One region of the Pseudomonas sp. JDS28PS106 genome, then DNA from elsewhere that is predicted to be linked to it. Evidence: predicted binding sites of a transcription regulator. Region 1 holds the regulator's gene; each other region holds the start of a gene.
The links. The regulator FliA, encoded in region 1, starts transcription of late flagellar genes. The targets are predictions, from matches to a motif close to CTAAAGTTTNNNNNNNNNNNGCCGNTAA.

Region 1 (5,480 bases):
GGCTGGTCAGGGTCAGGAAGAAGGCGTTCTTCTCGAGCCGAGCATGGCCGAGAAGCTCCAGCGGTCGTTGATCGAGGCCGCCCAGCGTCAGGAAATGCAAGGTTTGCCGGTCATTCTGCTGGTAGCGGGTCCGATTCGGGCCATGCTCTCGCGGTTTGGACGTCTGGCGGTACCAAGTATGCATGTACTGGCGTATCAGGAGATTCCTGACAACAAGCAAGTCACCATCGTAGCGACTGTCGGGCCTAACGGCTGAGGTAAAGAGTCATGCAAGTTAAGCGATTTTTCGCCGCCGATATGCGTCAGGCCATGAAGCTGGTTCGCGATGAGCTGGGCGCCGAGGCGGCCATCATCGGTAACCGGCGCATCGCCGGCGGTGTCGAGCTGACTGCCGCTCTGGATTACAAGCTGTCCGCGCTGGCACCCCGTGTGCCGAACATGGAGCTGGAGGACGAGCTGCGCAAGACCCAGTCGCGCATCGTCTCCGCCCAGGCCGAACTGGACAACCGCAGCGACAGCGATCCGTCGATCAACCTGCAGTTGTTCTCCGGCAAGCCGCTGACCGCACCCGATACACACATCGAGCCGACCCTCGAAGAGCCGCCGCGCCCGTACAGCTACGCGCCGCCGGCCGCTTCCGCCGAGCCTGCCGCCGGCCAGCGCGCCATCGATTCGATGCGCGCCGAACTGAACGGCCTGCGCGAGCTGCTGGAAGTCCAGCTCGGCTCGCTGGCCTGGAACCAGCTGCAGGGCAGCCGTCCGCAGCAGGCCAACCTTTGGCGCCGCCTGCAACGCGTCGGCCTGTCCGGCCCGCTGTCGCGCGACCTGCTGGCGATGGTGCCGGAAACCGACGAACCCCGTCAGGCCTGGCGCATGCTGCTGGCGCACCTGGCGCGGATGATCACAGTGCCCGAAGTCGAGCCGCTGGAAGAGGGCGGTGTGATCGCCCTGGTCGGCCCGGCCGGCATGGGCAAGACCACCACGCTCGCCAAGCTGGCCGCCCGCTACGTGCTCAAGTACGGCGCGCAGAACATCGCGCTGGTCAGCATGGACAGTTTTCGTATCGGCGCGCAGGAGCAGCTCAAGACACTGGGCCGCATCCTGAACGTGCCGGTGACTCATCTGGACCCGGGCCAGTCCCTGGCCCAGGCGCTGGAGCCGCTGATTCGCAAGCGCGTGGTATTGATCGATACCGCCGGCCTGCAAGCCAGCGATCCTGCGCTGCGTCTGCAACTGGAAAGCCTGGCGGGTCGTGGCATCCGCTCGCGCAACTATCTGGTCCTGGCGACCACCAGCCAGAAGCAGGTGCTGTCAGCCGCGTACCACAGTTACAAGCGTTGCGGCCTGGCCGGATGCATTCTGACCAAGCTGGACGAAACCGCGAGCCTCGGCGAAGTGCTGAGCCTCGCAATCAGCCACGAATTGCCCGTAGCGTATCTGACCGACGGGCCGCGCATTCCTGACGACGTGCATCTGCCGCGCCGCCACCAGTTGGTGAGCCGTGCCGTAAGTGTGCAGATGCAGGACGAACCGAGTGAGGAAGCGATGGCTGATATGTTTGCCGACCTCTATCACACCCCCGGCAAGAGAGTGGGTTAAGTGATGGGTACCAGTGGAATGTCCCTGCATCAATGGTCTGCCAAGCATCGTTCGGATTCGAGCATGCAGCCCGTAATGTGGCTTCGGTCTACGCAAGACAAGGTAAAGAAATAACATGGGCAGCATGCATCCCGTACAGGTCATCGCGGTGACCGGTGGCAAAGGTGGCGTAGGCAAGACGAACGTGTCGGTGAACCTTTCACTGGCCCTGGCCGAACTCGGCCGGCGCGTCATGCTGCTCGACGCCGATCTGGGTCTGGCGAACGTCGACGTGCTGCTGGGTCTGACGCCCAAGCGTACGCTGGCCGACGTCATGGAAGGTCGTTGCGAACTGCGCGATGTGCTCCTGCAGGGGCCGGGCGGCGTGCGCATCGTGCCCGCCGCTTCGGGTACCCAGAGCATGGTGCATCTGACGCCCGCGCAGCACGCCGGTCTGATCCAGGCGTTCAGCGAGGTGGGCGACAATCTCGATGTGCTGGTGATCGACACGGCCGCCGGTATCGGCGAGTCGGTGGTGAGCTTCGTGCGCGCGGCCCAGGAAGTGCTGCTGGTGGTCTGCGACGAGCCGACTTCCATCACCGACGCCTACGCGCTGATCAAGTTGCTCAACCGCGACTACGGCATGAATCGCTTCCGGGTGCTCGCCAACATGGCGCAGAGCCCGCAGGAAGGCCGCAACCTGTTTGCCAAGCTGACCAAGGTGACCGACAGGTTCCTGGACGTGGCGCTGCAGTATGTCGGCGCTGTTCCTTACGACGAGTGCGTGCGCAAGGCGGTGCAGAAGCAGCGCGCGGTGTACGAAGCGTTTCCCCGTTCCAAATGTGCGCTGGCCTTCAAGGCCATTGCCCAGAAAGTAGATACATGGCCCTTGCCGGCCAACCCAAGAGGTCATCTTGAATTCTTCGTCGAACGGCTTGTTCACCAGACCAGCGCAGGTTCCGTCCAATGACTGCGAGCGGATTTCAAATGTATAGCAAGGCTTCCAGAAACTCGCAGTACGAGCTGATCGAGCGCTACGCGCCGCTGGTCAAACGTATCGCTTACCATCTGCTGGCGCGTCTGCCGGCCAGCGTTCAGGTCGAGGACCTGATCCAGGCCGGCATGATCGGTCTGCTGGAGGTGTCGACCAAGTACGACTCCACCAAGGGCGCGAGTTTCGAGACGTATGCCGGCATCCGGATTCGTGGCGCGATGCTCGACGAAGTGCGCAAAGGTGACTGGGCACCCCGTTCGGTGCATCGAAACACGCGCATGGTCAGTGACGCGATTCGCGCAATCGAAGCGAGAACCGGCCGTGACGCTAAAGATCACGAAGTTGCTGCCGAACTCCAGTTGAGTCTCGACGATTACTACGGGATTTTGAACGATACCCTGGGCAGCCGACTGTTCAGCTTCGACGACCTGTTGCAGGACGGCGAGCATGAAGGGCTGCACGAGGACGGCGCGAGCGCTTCGCTCGAACCGTCGCGCGATCTGGAAGATGAGCGCTTCCAGGCCGCGTTGGCCGATGCAATTGCCAATCTGCCGGAGCGCGAGCGTCTGGTATTGGCGCTGTACTACGACGAAGAGCTGAACCTCAAGGAAATCGGTGAGGTCCTGGGGGTCAGCGAATCGCGGGTCAGTCAGTTACACAGCCAGTGCGCCGCTCGTTTGCGGGGGCGTTTGGGAGAGTGGCGAGCGCGTTGACAGGCAAGGCGCGTCCAGTGGGCGCGCAGTGACTGGAACTGGCTGTGCAGAGCGTTACGTGGTAATGGGACGGATCGAACAGGCGGCCTTGCGGGTGAAGACCCGAAGGCCGCTTGAAGTATGTGGCTGTCGTTGTGCCAAGCCCGTCGTGTTTCGTACAGCCGGGGGTGTGCTGTGCCAGTATTGATTGAACAGCGCGTTCAGGTGCTGAACGCGTCAAAGACTGCTTGGAGGTCGAATTGGACAAGAACATGAAAATCCTTATCGTCGATGACTTCTCGACGATGCGGCGCATCATCAAGAACCTGCTGCGTGACCTGGGGTTCACCAACACATCGGAAGCGGACGACGGTATTACCGCGCTGCCGATGCTGCAAAGCGGCGCCTTCGATTTTCTGGTGACCGACTGGAACATGCCTGGCATGTCCGGTATCGATCTTTTGCGTCAGGTCCGTCAGGACGAACGTCTGAAGAATCTTCCGGTGCTGATGGTGACCGCCGAAGCCAAGCGGGAGCAGATCATCGAAGCTGCCCAGGCCGGCGTGAACGGTTACGTGGTTAAGCCTTTTACCGCCCAGGTGCTGCAAGAGAAGATCGAAAAGATCTTCGAACGCGTCAATAGCTGAGGCATGCCGCGAGGGCGCTATGGAGAACAAAGATTCGTTGGGTGACTTCGAAGCCACCCTCAAGAGGCACGCACAGGAACTCGTCACCAGTCTTGAAAAAGGCCGGTTCGGCGATGCCGTGCAACTCATCCATGAGCTTAACCAGACCCGTGATCGCGGCCTGTACCAGGAAGTCGGCAAACTGACCCGCGAGTTGCACAGCGCGATCGTCAATTTCCAGATCGACCCGCACATGCCGCAAGCCGAAGAAGTGTCGCAGATCACTGACGCGACCGAGCGTCTGTCATATGTGGTGCGACTGACCGAGGGTGCGGCCAATCGCACGATGGACCTGGTCGAGCAAAGCACGCCGTTGATGAACAGCCTCAGCGCCGACGCCAAGGCGTTGAGCGAGGACTGGGGACGTTTCATGCGCCGCGAAATCGGCGCCGAAGAGTTTCGTGATCTGGCCAAGCGGGTCGACGGTTTCCTGACGCGTAGCGAAAAGGAAACCCACGCCGTTGCCACTCACCTCAACGACATCCTGCTGGCCCAGGATTACCAGGACCTGACCGGTCAGGTGATCAAGCGGGTAACGCAGCTGGTGACCGAGGTAGAGAGCAATCTGCTCAAGCTGGTGCTGATGGCCAGCCATGTCGATCGCTTCGCCGGGATCGAGCATGACGCCGAAGCGCTGCGTGCTGAAAAAGATCCCAAAAAACATCTCACCCAGGGTGAAGGTCCGCAGATTCATGCCGATAAACGTGAAGACGTCGTATCCGGTCAGGATGATGTAGACGATCTGCTATCGAGCCTCGGCTTCTAGGTCTGTTGACGGTTTAATTTTAGGGAGCACCCCATGAGCTTCGGCGCCGATGAAGAAATCCTTCAGGATTTTCTGGTAGAGGCCGGCGAAATTCTGGAGCAGCTGTCGGAGCAATTGGTCGAGCTGGAAAGCCGACCGGATGATGCCGACCTGCTCAACGCAATTTTTCGCGGTTTTCACACTGTAAAAGGAGGCGCCGGCTTCCTCCAGCTCCATGAGCTGGTGGAGTGCTGCCACATCGCCGAAAACGTGTTCGACATCCTGCGCAAGGGTGAGCGACGCGTCGACTCCGAATTGATGGACGTGGTCCTGGAAGCCCTGGACACGGTCAACAGCATGTTTGGTCAGGTTCGGGAACGCACCGAGATCACCCCGGCCACGCCCGAGTTGCTGGCTGCGCTGTCGCGCCTGGCCGAACCCCAGTCGGCCGATGCACCGGTCGCCGAGCCTGAACCTGTGGCCGCGCCGGTCGCGGTGGCAGAGCCGGCGAGCGACGACATCACCGACACCGAGTTCGAGCAATTGCTCGACTCGTTGCAAGGTGCTCAGTCCGAATCAGTCGTGGCGGCGCCGCAAGCGGCCCAGCCTGCCAGCGACGAAATCACCGATCAGGAATTCGAATCGCTGCTGGACCAGCTGCACGGCAAGGGCAAGTTCGCGGCTGATACCGCTGCCGCGCCTGCGCCTGTGGCCGCTGCTGTCGCAGCGCCGAGCGCCGAGAAGTCGCCAGCCAGTGACGAGATCACTGACGACGAATTCGAAGC
Region 2 (5,480 bases), on a different contig from region 1:
TTGGCGCGGCCGCCACCTGCGCGCTTTCCACGGGCGCATGGCGGAAGGCGAAGGATTGAGACACGCCAATGGAGCGCATACCGATGCCTGCCAGCAGACTGCCTTCTGCGGGACCGATGAACAGCACTCCGTCGTTCAAAGTCAGGCGCTTGAGCACTTCGAACACATGCTTCTGGGTCGGCTGATCGAAATAGATGACCAGATTTCGGCAGAACACGAAGTCGTAGCTGGCGCGAGCCAGCAGGTTCGGATCGAGCAGGTTGCTCGGCTGGAAATCCACGCGCTCGCGAACCCGCTCGGCAATCTGATAGCCCTGCTCACCTTGTGTGAAATAGCGATCGCGATAGCCGATATCGGCTCCCCGGAACGAGTTTTTTCCATACAGGCCGCGTCTGGCGCGTTCGATGGACAAAGGGCTGATGTCCATGGCGTCGATCTTGAACTGGCCGGCTGCGAGTCCGGCGTCGAACAAGGCCATTGCAATCGAGTACGGCTCTTCGCCGGTCGAGCACGGCAGGCTGAGGATTCGCAGCGGCCGCGCGCCGGCGAGCGAGGCCAGGCGCGCATTCGCCAGTCTGCCGAGGGTGACGAAGGATTCGGCGTAACGGAAAAACCAGGTTTCCGGCACGATCACCGCTTCGATCAGGGCCTGCTGTTCCTGCGCCGAGCTGATCAGCAGCTGCCAGTAGGCGTCACTGTCCGCTGCGCCGGATGCGGCCGCCCGCTGGCGCAGTGCTCGTTCGACGATGGCTTCGCCGACCGATGCGACATCCAGGCCGATGCGTTCCTTGAGGAATCCGAAGAAGCGCGCGTCGTCGCTCACCGCGCATCCTCCAGTCGCTCAAGATCGATGGGCGTGACCGGATACAGAAGCTCGCGAACCGGCTCGCTGAGCAACTCCTGCACGTCGATCCATTGCAACAGGCCCAGGGCGTCTTCGCGAACCGGCCCAAGGTAGGGAGCCAGCCGGTTGTCGAGTCCGTATTCCTTGAAATCGCTGGCCGGGCAACGCAGGGTTTCGGTCACTTGCTCCAGAATCAGGCCCAGCAACTGCGCCGGATGCCGGTCATCGTGGCGATAGTTGACCAGCACCATACGCGTGCTGGTGCGCGGTTGCGCAGGCACACCGGAGTTCAAGGCACTGATGTCGATCACCGGAACGATTTCGCCACGATGCGCAAAGATACCCGCGACCCAGTCCGGCGCCTGCGCGATGGCCTTGAGTCGGCGACGCGGCAGGATTTCCACGATCTCGGTCGCCTCCAGCGCGTAGCGCTCCTCGCCAATGCGAAACAGCAGAAACAGCTTGTCGCGGACCCGCACGGGCCCGGCGCTTTTCGCCAGATGATCGATCATCCGCTGGCTCAGACTTTGAAGCGCGAGACGCCGCCGCGCAGTCCGGCCGCGACCTGGCTCAGCTCATCGATGGCGGAGCTGGCCTGACGCAGCGAGTCCACTGTCTGGCTGCTGGCGTCGGCCAGTTGCACCAGCGCCTGATTGATCTGTTCGGCACCGGTGGCCTGGGCCTGCATACCTTCGTTGACCATCAACACCCGCGGTGCCAGCGCCTGGACCTGATGAATGATCTGCGACAACTGCTCGCCCACCTGAGTGACCTCGAACATTCCGCGCCGTACTTCTTCGGAGAACTTGTCCATGCCCATGACCCCGGCCGATACCGCCGACTGAATCTCGCGCACCATCTGCTCGATATCGTAAGTGGCGACCGCGGTCTGATCGGCCAGACGGCGCACTTCGGTGGCCACTACCGCAAACCCACGACCGTACTCGCCGGCCTTCTCTGCTTCGATGGCGGCGTTGAGCGACAGCAGGTTGGTCTGGTCGGCGACCTTGACGATGGTCACCACCACCTGATTGATGTTGCCGGCCTTCTCGTTGAGGATCGCCAGCTTGGCGTTGACCAGATCGGCGGCGCCCATGACCTGATGCATGGTGTCTTCCATGCGCGCCAGGCCTTGCTGGCCGGAGCCGGCGAGGATCGAGGCCTGGTCAGCCGCGTTGGTGACTTCGGTCATGGTGCGTACCAGATCCCGCGAGGTCGCGGCGATCTCGCGGGATGTCGCGCCGATTTCAGTGGTGGTCGCGGCCGTCTCGGTCGCCGTCGCCTGCTGCTGACGCGACGTTGCAGCGATTTCCGTCACCGAGGTGGTGACCTGCACGGAGGAGCGCTGCGCCTGGGCCACCAGCGCATTGAGATCGGTCATCATGTCGTTGAAGCCAGTCTCCACCGCATTGAATTCGTCATTGCGGTCCAGCTTCAGGCGCGAGCTGAGGTCGCCGGTTCGCATCACACCCAGGATTCGCACGATCAGCTCCATGGGCGCGATGATCGAACGCATCAGCAGCAGGCCGCACGTCCCGGCGGCCAGCACCGCCAAGAGCAGGGAAATCACCATGCTGATCTTGGCGCCGAGCACAGCGTTGACGATGTTCTGGCTGGCACTGTCGGCCAGTTGCTTGTTGGCGACGATGATGTCGTTGAGCTGGCGACGCCCCTCGGACCAGACCGGGTTGACCTGCTCGTAGAATTCGGCGCGCGCGACCGGGTAATCGCCCCGTTCATAGGCGGCATGAACCTCGGCCAGCAATCTGGAGTAGGCCTCGCGGCGCTTCTCGAAGGCGGCGAAATTGGCCCGGTCGGATTCGTCGAAAATCGACTGTTTGTAGCCGTCGATCTGCGTTTGCAGATTCTCTTCGAAACCGGCGAACTGTTCCTTTTCCTGCGCGGTAAGGGGACGCGCTTTGCCTTCGCCGATCAGCTCCAAGGTGCGAATGTAACTTTCGCCCCAGGCGCTGCGCACCAGCGTGCTGTAGTAGACGCCGGGCAATGCGTCCTGGCGGACCTGTTCTCCGCTGGATTCGATGGACAACAAGCGCGAGTAGGAAACGACCACCATCAGCAGCATGATTGCGATGATGACGGCAAAGCTCGCCAGAATCCGTTGGCGCAGGGTCCAGTTCTTCACAGTCAGCCCTCAAGAGTTCAACGACGGCCAGAGCCGTGTTCAAGAAGCGGACCGACGAGCGGTCCCGGCGGCGGGAGTATAGCCCAGCCGCCCAAGCAAAAGCGTTGCGTCTCACCCGTCATGGAAAAGCGAGTCGGCGCGCGATGGCGTGTAGAGGGGATATCGGCAGCGATCGCAGAAACATCACTGCCCGGCAGGAGTGTTCCCTCTCGTAGGAGCCAGCTTGCTGGCGATTCTTGATACCTGCCAACCGTCCGCTCTTGCTGCCGCTGCGCGGCAGATCGCCAGCAAGCTGGCTCCTACACGGGATACATGCCTCAGGCGTTGCGCACCTGGTTTTCCAGTTCGGCCTTGAGTCCCGGTTCCAGTTTGAGCTGGCGGGCCAGTTCGTCCAGATAGGCGCGTTCCATGAAATGCTCTTGATCCACCAGCATGACACTGGCGATGTACATTTCGGCGGCGATTTCCGGGGTGCGCGCGGCGCGAGCCACTTCCGCTGGGTCCAGCGGCTTGTTCAGTTCGGCATGCAGCCACTGCTGCAAATCCTGGTCGGTGCCCATCCTGGAAAACTCGCCTTCGATTAATTCACGCTCGCGCTCGTCGACATGACCGTCAGCCTTGGCCGCCGCGACCAGTGCCCGCAGAATCGCCTCGCTGTGGACTTCAGCTTCGGTTTCCGGCAACCGGTCGATGGTCTGGGGTTCGGTGCGACCGGCCTGCCCCTGACTCGCCTGCCAGTTCTCGAAGGCTTTGTAGGCCAGTACGCCCAGGGCCGCCAGCCCGCCATAGGTCAACGCCTTGCCGCCCATGCCGCGCGCGCCCTTGCCCCTGAGCAGACTCATCGCGCCGGCCGCCAGTGCGCCGCCGCCCGCTCCCGACAGCAGACCGCCCAGCCCGCCACTCGAGGTCTTGCCGCCGGCCAGCAGGCTGCTCAGCCCACCGACCAGCGAATCGTTGCCGGACGACCGCTTGCCCGGCTTTGCGCTGACCTTGTCTTGCAGCATGGACTGTCCGGACTTGAGCAGTTGATCCAGTAAGCCGCGCGTATTCATAAGAAACCTCCACAAAGTTTGTCAGATGATTCATTGACCGGCAGCGTAAGGAATATTTTCCAGCGTACGACAAAGGGTGTGATTCGGAATGTTGCGGGCTGCGACCGACAATCGTACGTCGCTACCCATTCCCCAACGGCACTAAACATCGGACAATGCCTGTCGACCACTTATATGTACCGTATCCTTTTGCGACCTATTCGTATGAATGTCTTACGTTCGCAGCGTATTTCTACGGGAGCTGATCTGAAGTGAGTCCGCAGAACGGGTTTCCGGCCGGCGACAGCGAGGCGGCCAGGATCATCAGGGCCAGGGACTGGAGCCGGACATCGCTGGGGCCTCGAGAGCTCTGGCCGTCATCCCTGAAAGTCGCGCTCAACCTGATCCTCAATTCGCCGGACTCCATGTATCTGGTGTGGGGTCCGGAGCTGCTCTTTTTCTATAACGATGCCTACGCCCCGATATTAGGCCCCCGCCTGTCGCGGGCCATCGGCGCCCGGCTTCCCGAACTGTGGTCGGACGTCTGGGATCAAGTGGCCCCCATGGTCGACGACGCGCTGGCCGGCAAGCCCTTCCAGTGTGTCGACCTGCCCCTGACCATGGCCCGCTATGGCGAAATTGAGCAGACCTGGTGGTCGTTTTCGTTTTCCCCGTTGTACGACGAACAGGACTGCATCGTCGGCATGTTCTGCAGCACCAACGAAACGACCCAGCATGTGCTCAATCGCCAGGCGCTGGACGCCAGCGAGCACAAGCGGCTGCGACTGATCGACGACCTCATGAATCTTGAGCGTCGTCAGGCCGCCATGCTGGCCCAGCGCACCGTCGAACTGGATACCTTCTGGCAGATATCACCGGATCTTCTGGCGATGATCGATTTCAACGGTATCTTTCTGCGGGTCAACCCGGCCTGGAGTACGGTACTGGGACGTGATCCCCGCGAGCTGATCGGGACCTCGATCCTTGATCTGGTGCATCCCGACGACCGCGCCAGCACTCAGGGGGCGCTGGAGCACGCGACCGGGCAGGTACTGCCGCTGTTCGAAAACCGCTACCTGCACGCCGACGGCACCTGGCGCTGGATCGGCTGGACCGCCGCGCCGGGCAACGGAATGATTTTCGGTCTGGGCAAGCACATGACCCATGAAAAGCAACGCTCCGAAGCGCTGCGGGCTACCGAGGAAGCTCTGCGCCAATCGCAGAAGATGGAAGCCGTCGGCCAGCTCACCGGCGGACTTGCTCATGACTTCAACAACCTGCTGATGGGCGTCTCCGGCAATATCGAATTGCTGCAGAGCCGGGTCAATCAGGGTCGTTTCACCGAGTTGGGCCGCTACATCGGTGCGGCACTGGAAGGCTCGCGGCGTGCCGCTTCGCTGACCCATCGTCTGCTGGCGTTCTCGCGTCGTCAGACGCTGGCGCCCAAGCCGACCGACGTCGA
Region 3 (5,480 bases), on a different contig from region 1:
GCACCACTTCCTTCGCCAGACACGCACATTTCCCACACTTGCTGGCAACGCCGGTTGCCTCGCGTACTTCCCGGTAGCTGCAGCAGCCGTCCAGAATCGCGTCCCGGATTTGACCGTCAGTAACACCTTGGCAGAGACATACATACATAAGTGGGGAACCGTCGCTAGTGATTGCCTGGTGCCGAGGAGACTAATGGTAATGAGAATGCTTGTCAAAACTGTTCTTGACTGACTCCGATGAGTGGTCGCCTGGCGCCGCTTGATCATTAAAGAACAGGCGCGTTCGATGCATAAAAAAACCGGCACAAGGCCGGTTTTTTCAGGAGCGAAGGCTCAATCGTCGAAATCGTGCCAGCCGCCCATTTCCTTCCAGCGGTTGACGATGCCGCAGAACAGCTCGGCGGTCTTCTCCGTGTCGTAACGGGCCGAATGAGCCTCGCGACCGTCGAAATCGATGCCAGCCGCCTGGCAGGCTTTCGCTAGCACGGTCTGACCGTATGCCAGACCGGCGAGGGTCGCGGTATCGAAGCTGGAGAACGGATGAAACGGGTTGCGCTTCATGTCCATACGAGCCACTGCCGCGTTGAGAAAGCCCAGGTCAAAACTGGCGTTGTGGCCGACCAGCACCGCACGCTTGCAACCGTTGGCCTTGAGCGCCTTGCGCACGCCACGGAAGATGTCGGTCAGCGCGGTTTCTTCGCTGACGGCCATGCGCAGCGGATGATCGAGCTTGATCCCGGTGAACTCCAGCGCTGCGGGTTCGACGTTGGCTCCTTCGAACGGCTCCACGCGGAAGAAATAGGTGTGCTCGGGAAACACGAAGCCTTTTTCATCCATGCCGATGGTGACCGCCGCGATCTCCAGCAGGGCGTCGGTCGCCGAGTTGAAGCCACCGGTTTCTACGTCGACGACGACGGGCAGATAACCGCGAAAACGAGCGGCCATCGGATGGCGTGGTCCGCCACCGCTCTGACCGTCCAGGTCGTCGTCGAAATGATCTTCACTCACACATGTTCCTCCAGCAGACGCCAGCGCAACTTCTCTCCGGCGCGCAGCGGGATGACGGTCAGCTCGCCGAAAGGCAGGCTGGCGGGGGCGGTCCATTCTTCACGGACCAGAGTAATGGTGTCCTGGTTGGCCGGCAGACCGTAGAAGGCCGGGCCATGCAAGCTGGCGAAGCCCTCGAGCTTGTCGAGCGCATTGCGCTGTTCGAAGGCCTCGGCGTACAGCTCGATAGCGGCGTAGGCGGTGTAGCAGCCGGCGCAGCCGCAGGCGTTTTCCTTTGCATGCTGGGCATGGGGCGCGGAGTCGGTGCCCAGGAAGAACTTGCCGCTGCCGCCGGTGGCGGCGTCCAGCAACGAGACTTGATGCGTGTTGCGTTTGAGAATCGGCAGACAGTAGAAATGCGGACGAATACCGCCGACCAGCATGTGATTGCGGTTATAAAGCAGGTGATGCGCGGTAATGGTCGCCGCCACGTTGGCCGAAGCGTCGTTCACGAACTGCACCGCGTCGGCGGTGGTGATGTGTTCGAACACGACTTTCAATGTCGGGAATCGCTCGACGACCCGGCGCAGGTGCTCGTCGATGAACACCTTTTCGCGGTCGAACACGTCGATCTCGCCGCGGGTGACTTCGCCGTGCACCAGCAGCAGCATGCCGACTTCAGCCATGGCTTCGAGCGCCGGGAAGATCTTGTCGATGGCCGTTACGCCGGAGTCCGAGTTGGTCGTGGCCCCGGCCGGGTACAGCTTGGCGGCGTGGACGAAACCGCTGGCCTTGGCGACGCGGATGTCTTCGGCGGTGGTCTGATCTGTGAGGTACAGCACCATCAGCGGTTCGAAGCGGCTGCCGGTCGGACGCGCGGCGAGGATTCGCTGGCGATACGCGTCTGCCTGCTGCGCGTTGCGCACGGGCGGAACCAGGTTAGGCATGATGATGGCACGGCCGAATGTACGGGCTACATCAGCAACGGTATTAGGCAAGACAGCTCCATCGCGTAGATGGATATGCCAGTCGTCGGGGCGCAAGAGGGTCAGGCGGTCGGACATTGGGAATTCCAGGCGGGTCAAACTCGCTGGGAATGCTACCGGAAAAGACTCCCTCAGGCACTCGCTATCAAGTTTTGTAGGAAGTAACCGATAGCCCGTTGTAGGAAGCAATTTTGTTTCGCGTCATTTTCAAGTGGAGCCCCCCGTGCGCCAGCTATATGTAGCCCTGCTCAGTGTGTTTGTCAGCGTCCCGGCGATGGCGATCAGTTTCCAGACGCGTCTGGAGAGCATCGAGTGGAAAGTCGAAGGGGACCAGTTCGAGTGCCGCCTGAGCCAGCCGATCACCGATTTCGGTGCCGGCGAGTTCGTGCGCCGTGCCGGCGAACAGGCGACGTTCCGCCTCAAGGCTTCCTATGCGGCGCTTGGTAGCGGTTCGGCGACGCTGCTCGCCGCAGCGGCGCCGTGGCAACCCGGTCGGGGCGACATCAATCTGGGATCGGTGCGGGTCGGCAACGGCGAGATTCCGTTCAATACTTCGCAGGCGCAGGCCGGACGGCTGATCAATGGCCTGATGGAAGGCCGCACTCCGCTCATTCGCCACCATTCAAGGGATGGTGGCACCCTGGAAGTCCGCCTGCTGCCGGTCAAGTTCAGCAAGGCCTTCGCGGACTACCAGGCCTGTACCGCAAAGCTGCTGCCGATGAATTTCGATCAGGTCAAGCAGTCGGAGGTCGGCTTCCCCGGTGGCGGAATCGAATTGGATGCCAAGGCCAAGGCCCGTCTGGATACCATGGTTGCGTACCTGAAGGCCGATCCCACGGTCAATCACATCGAGCTCGATGGACACTCGGACAATAGCGGCAACCGGCTGACCAACCGCGATCTGTCGCGCCGCCGGGCGCTGGCAGTCATGGACTATTTCAAGGCGCAGGGTATCCCGGAAGAGCAGATCACGCTGCGCTTTCATGGCGAGCGCTACCCGCTGGTGCCCAATACCAGTAACGCCAACCGCGCGCGCAATCGCCGGGTGAATGTGCATCTGGAACGAGTAGCGCCCGACGAGCGTCCCGCGCCCGTCGCATCCACTGCCAGTGCAGCCGCCACTTCCTGAGCCTATGGGCATCGGCGGCCCTAACGTCGCCTCGTCGTCAGAAGCTGTCGCGCCTCTGTAAATTTTCCGGCTGGAACGGTAGAATCGCTGGTTTTCCGTACAACCCGGTGGAGTGATGGCATGGCGGACGTAAACAAGGTGGTTCTCGCGTATTCCGGGGGCCTGGATACTTCGGTAATCCTCAAATGGCTGCAGGATACGTACAACTGCGAAGTGGTGACCTTCACCGCTGACCTGGGGCAGGGCGAAGAGGTCGAGCCGGCACGCGCCAAGGCCCAGGCCATGGGCGTCAAGGAAATCTACATCGACGACCTGCGCGAAGAATTCGTGCGTGATTTCGTCTACCCCATGTTCCGCGCCAACACCGTCTACGAAGGCGAGTACCTGCTGGGTACTTCCATCGCTCGTCCGCTGATTGCCAAGCGTCTGATCGAAATCGCCAATGAAACCGGGGCGGATGCCATTTCCCATGGTGCCACCGGCAAAGGCAACGACCAGGTCCGTTTCGAACTGGGCGCCTACGCGCTGAAACCGGGCGTGAAGGTCATCGCTCCGTGGCGTGAATGGGATCTGCTGTCGCGCGAAAAGCTGATGGACTACGCCGAGAAGCACGCCATTCCGATCGAGCGTCACGGCAAGAAGAAATCGCCTTATTCCATGGATGCCAACCTGCTGCACATCTCCTATGAGGGCGGCGTGCTGGAAGACACCTGGACCGAGCATGAAGAAGACATGTGGCGTTGGACCAAGTCGCCGGAAGACGCGCCGAACGTACCCACCTACCTTGAGCTGACCTACCGCAACGGCGATATCGTTGCGCTGGATGGTGTTGAAATGACGCCAGCGACCGTTCTGGCAACCCTGAACCGCATCGGTGGCGAAAACGGTATCGGCCGTCTGGATATCGTCGAGAACCGCTACGTGGGCATGAAGTCCCGCGGCTGCTACGAGACGCCTGGCGGCACCATCATGCTGCGCGCTCACCGGGCCATGGAGTCCATCACTCTGGACCGTGAAGTCGCCCACCTCAAGGATGAGCTGATGGCCAAATATGCCAGCCTCATCTACACCGGTTACTGGTGGAGCCCTGAGCGTCTGATGCTCCAGCAGATGATCGATGCCTCCCAGGTGAACGTCAACGGCGTGGTGCGCCTGAAACTCTACAAGGGTAACGTGATCGTCACCGGTCGCAAGTCCGACGACTCGCTGTTCGATGCCAACATCGCGACTTTCGAAGAAGACGGCGGCGCCTACAACCAGGCTGACGCAGCCGGGTTCATCAAGCTCAATGCCCTGCGCATGCGCATCGCGGCCAACAAGGGACGCAAGTTCTTCTGATCCGCATGAGGATGCAGCCGCACCGGCTGCATCCTCGTTGTCCTCCGCTGGAGCGCATTACTTGAAGCTCTTGCGCCTGTTCTTTTGCAGTTGTCTGTATTGTCCCGGTAGCTCATGTACCGTCAGGCCAGCGTGCCTCAACGGCAGGTTGAGAAAATCCACCAGGTCGGCAATCCCCATGTTGTAGCGTTTCATCAAGGCACTCAGTTTCTTTTCGAATTCCAGAAACCGGGTAAGTTGATCATTGGCTTCCATGGCTTTCAACTTGTCCTGATAGACCTGCAGTGTCCGTTCGATTTCGCGGTATTCCCTTAATTTCGACATGATTGTTCCATCGAATGATCAGTGTTCATGAAGCTCGGCCGTCGACCGAAGTTGGATAACCCTCATGCATCGGTCCTGAAATGCCTGGTTCTTGAAGGTTAGTCCCGATTTGGCATCGCTGCGATGCAGGCAATGTATAAGCCACGAGGGCGCCTTTCGTTACGCGTGTGACCGGTCCAGTATTCTTTGAGCATGGTTGGTTTTCTCGTCTGGTAAAAGGAGAGAACGGCAATCTGTGTCGTGATTTCCTACAGGTTTTGCTGTTCCTCGCAGGCATTGTTCTGATGCTGTCTAGTTGTTACCCCGTCATGGAAAAATGACGGATCCCGATCTTGTCGGGGCGAATTCATCCAGCAATTGCAGGTCGACGGTTCATCGTCCGCCGGGCAGAGGGTAGATGGCGGATAAAGCGCCGTCGGGTTGAAGTTGAGCGTCAGGAAGAACAGGAGAACGAGAAAGGACGGGAAAATGATGAGAAACCATATGTAGGCCTGCCGGTTTTCATTGTCCAGATAAGGCAATACAGTTGCCGCCGATGCCTCGGACAAACCGGCGAACAGTGCAATGACACCGATGGGATCAAGGAGGCGCATTCGAGAATTCATGTCAGCGTTCCTTCTGTGCATGGCTGTGCGCAGAGCGGCTCATGGTCTTTCACCGTCGCGGTTCTGCCGGAACTCGAATCGATAGGCTTTGCCGATGTCCCAGACCTGACG

Region 2: a site for FliA is predicted at 3,147-3,174, ahead of TRP66_RS20760 (methyl-accepting chemotaxis protein). Genes of this name have one in related genera too.
Region 3: a site for FliA is predicted at 2,118-2,145, ahead of TRP66_RS07330 (flagellar protein MotY). Genes of this name have one in related genera too.

What each region holds. Positions count from the first base shown of each region.
Region 1 covers NZ_JBAJGT010000009.1:67,735-73,214, forward strand. Annotated here, with positions in the region: gene flhA (flagellar biosynthesis protein FlhA) at 1-256, shown strand, start outside; gene flhF (flagellar biosynthesis protein FlhF) at 268-1,599, shown strand; gene fleN (flagellar synthesis regulator FleN) at 1,715-2,548, shown strand; gene fliA (RNA polymerase sigma factor FliA) at 2,545-3,285, shown strand; gene TRP66_RS15930 (chemotaxis response regulator CheY) at 3,537-3,911, shown strand; gene TRP66_RS15935 (protein phosphatase CheZ) at 3,931-4,716, shown strand; gene TRP66_RS15940 (chemotaxis protein CheA) at 4,750-5,480, shown strand, end outside.
Region 2 covers NZ_JBAJGT010000016.1:65,895-71,374, forward strand. Annotated here, with positions in the region: gene TRP66_RS20750 (protein-glutamate O-methyltransferase CheR) at 1-823, opposite strand, end outside; gene TRP66_RS20755 (chemotaxis protein CheW) at 820-1,356, opposite strand; gene TRP66_RS20760 (methyl-accepting chemotaxis protein) at 1,365-2,987, opposite strand; gene TRP66_RS20765 (tellurite resistance TerB family protein) at 3,305-4,039, opposite strand; gene TRP66_RS20770 (PAS domain-containing protein) at 4,291-5,480, shown strand, end outside.
Region 3 covers NZ_JBAJGT010000003.1:433,067-438,546, reverse strand. Annotated here, with positions in the region: gene TRP66_RS07345 (bacterioferritin-associated ferredoxin) at 1-148, opposite strand, end outside; gene rnt (ribonuclease T) at 334-1,008, opposite strand; gene pyrC (dihydroorotase) at 1,005-2,051, opposite strand; gene TRP66_RS07330 (flagellar protein MotY) at 2,197-3,102, shown strand; gene TRP66_RS07325 (argininosuccinate synthase) at 3,223-4,440, shown strand; gene TRP66_RS07320 (hypothetical protein) at 4,498-4,764, opposite strand; gene TRP66_RS07315 (hypothetical protein) at 5,013-5,369, opposite strand; gene TRP66_RS07310 (hypothetical protein) at 5,409-5,480, opposite strand, start outside.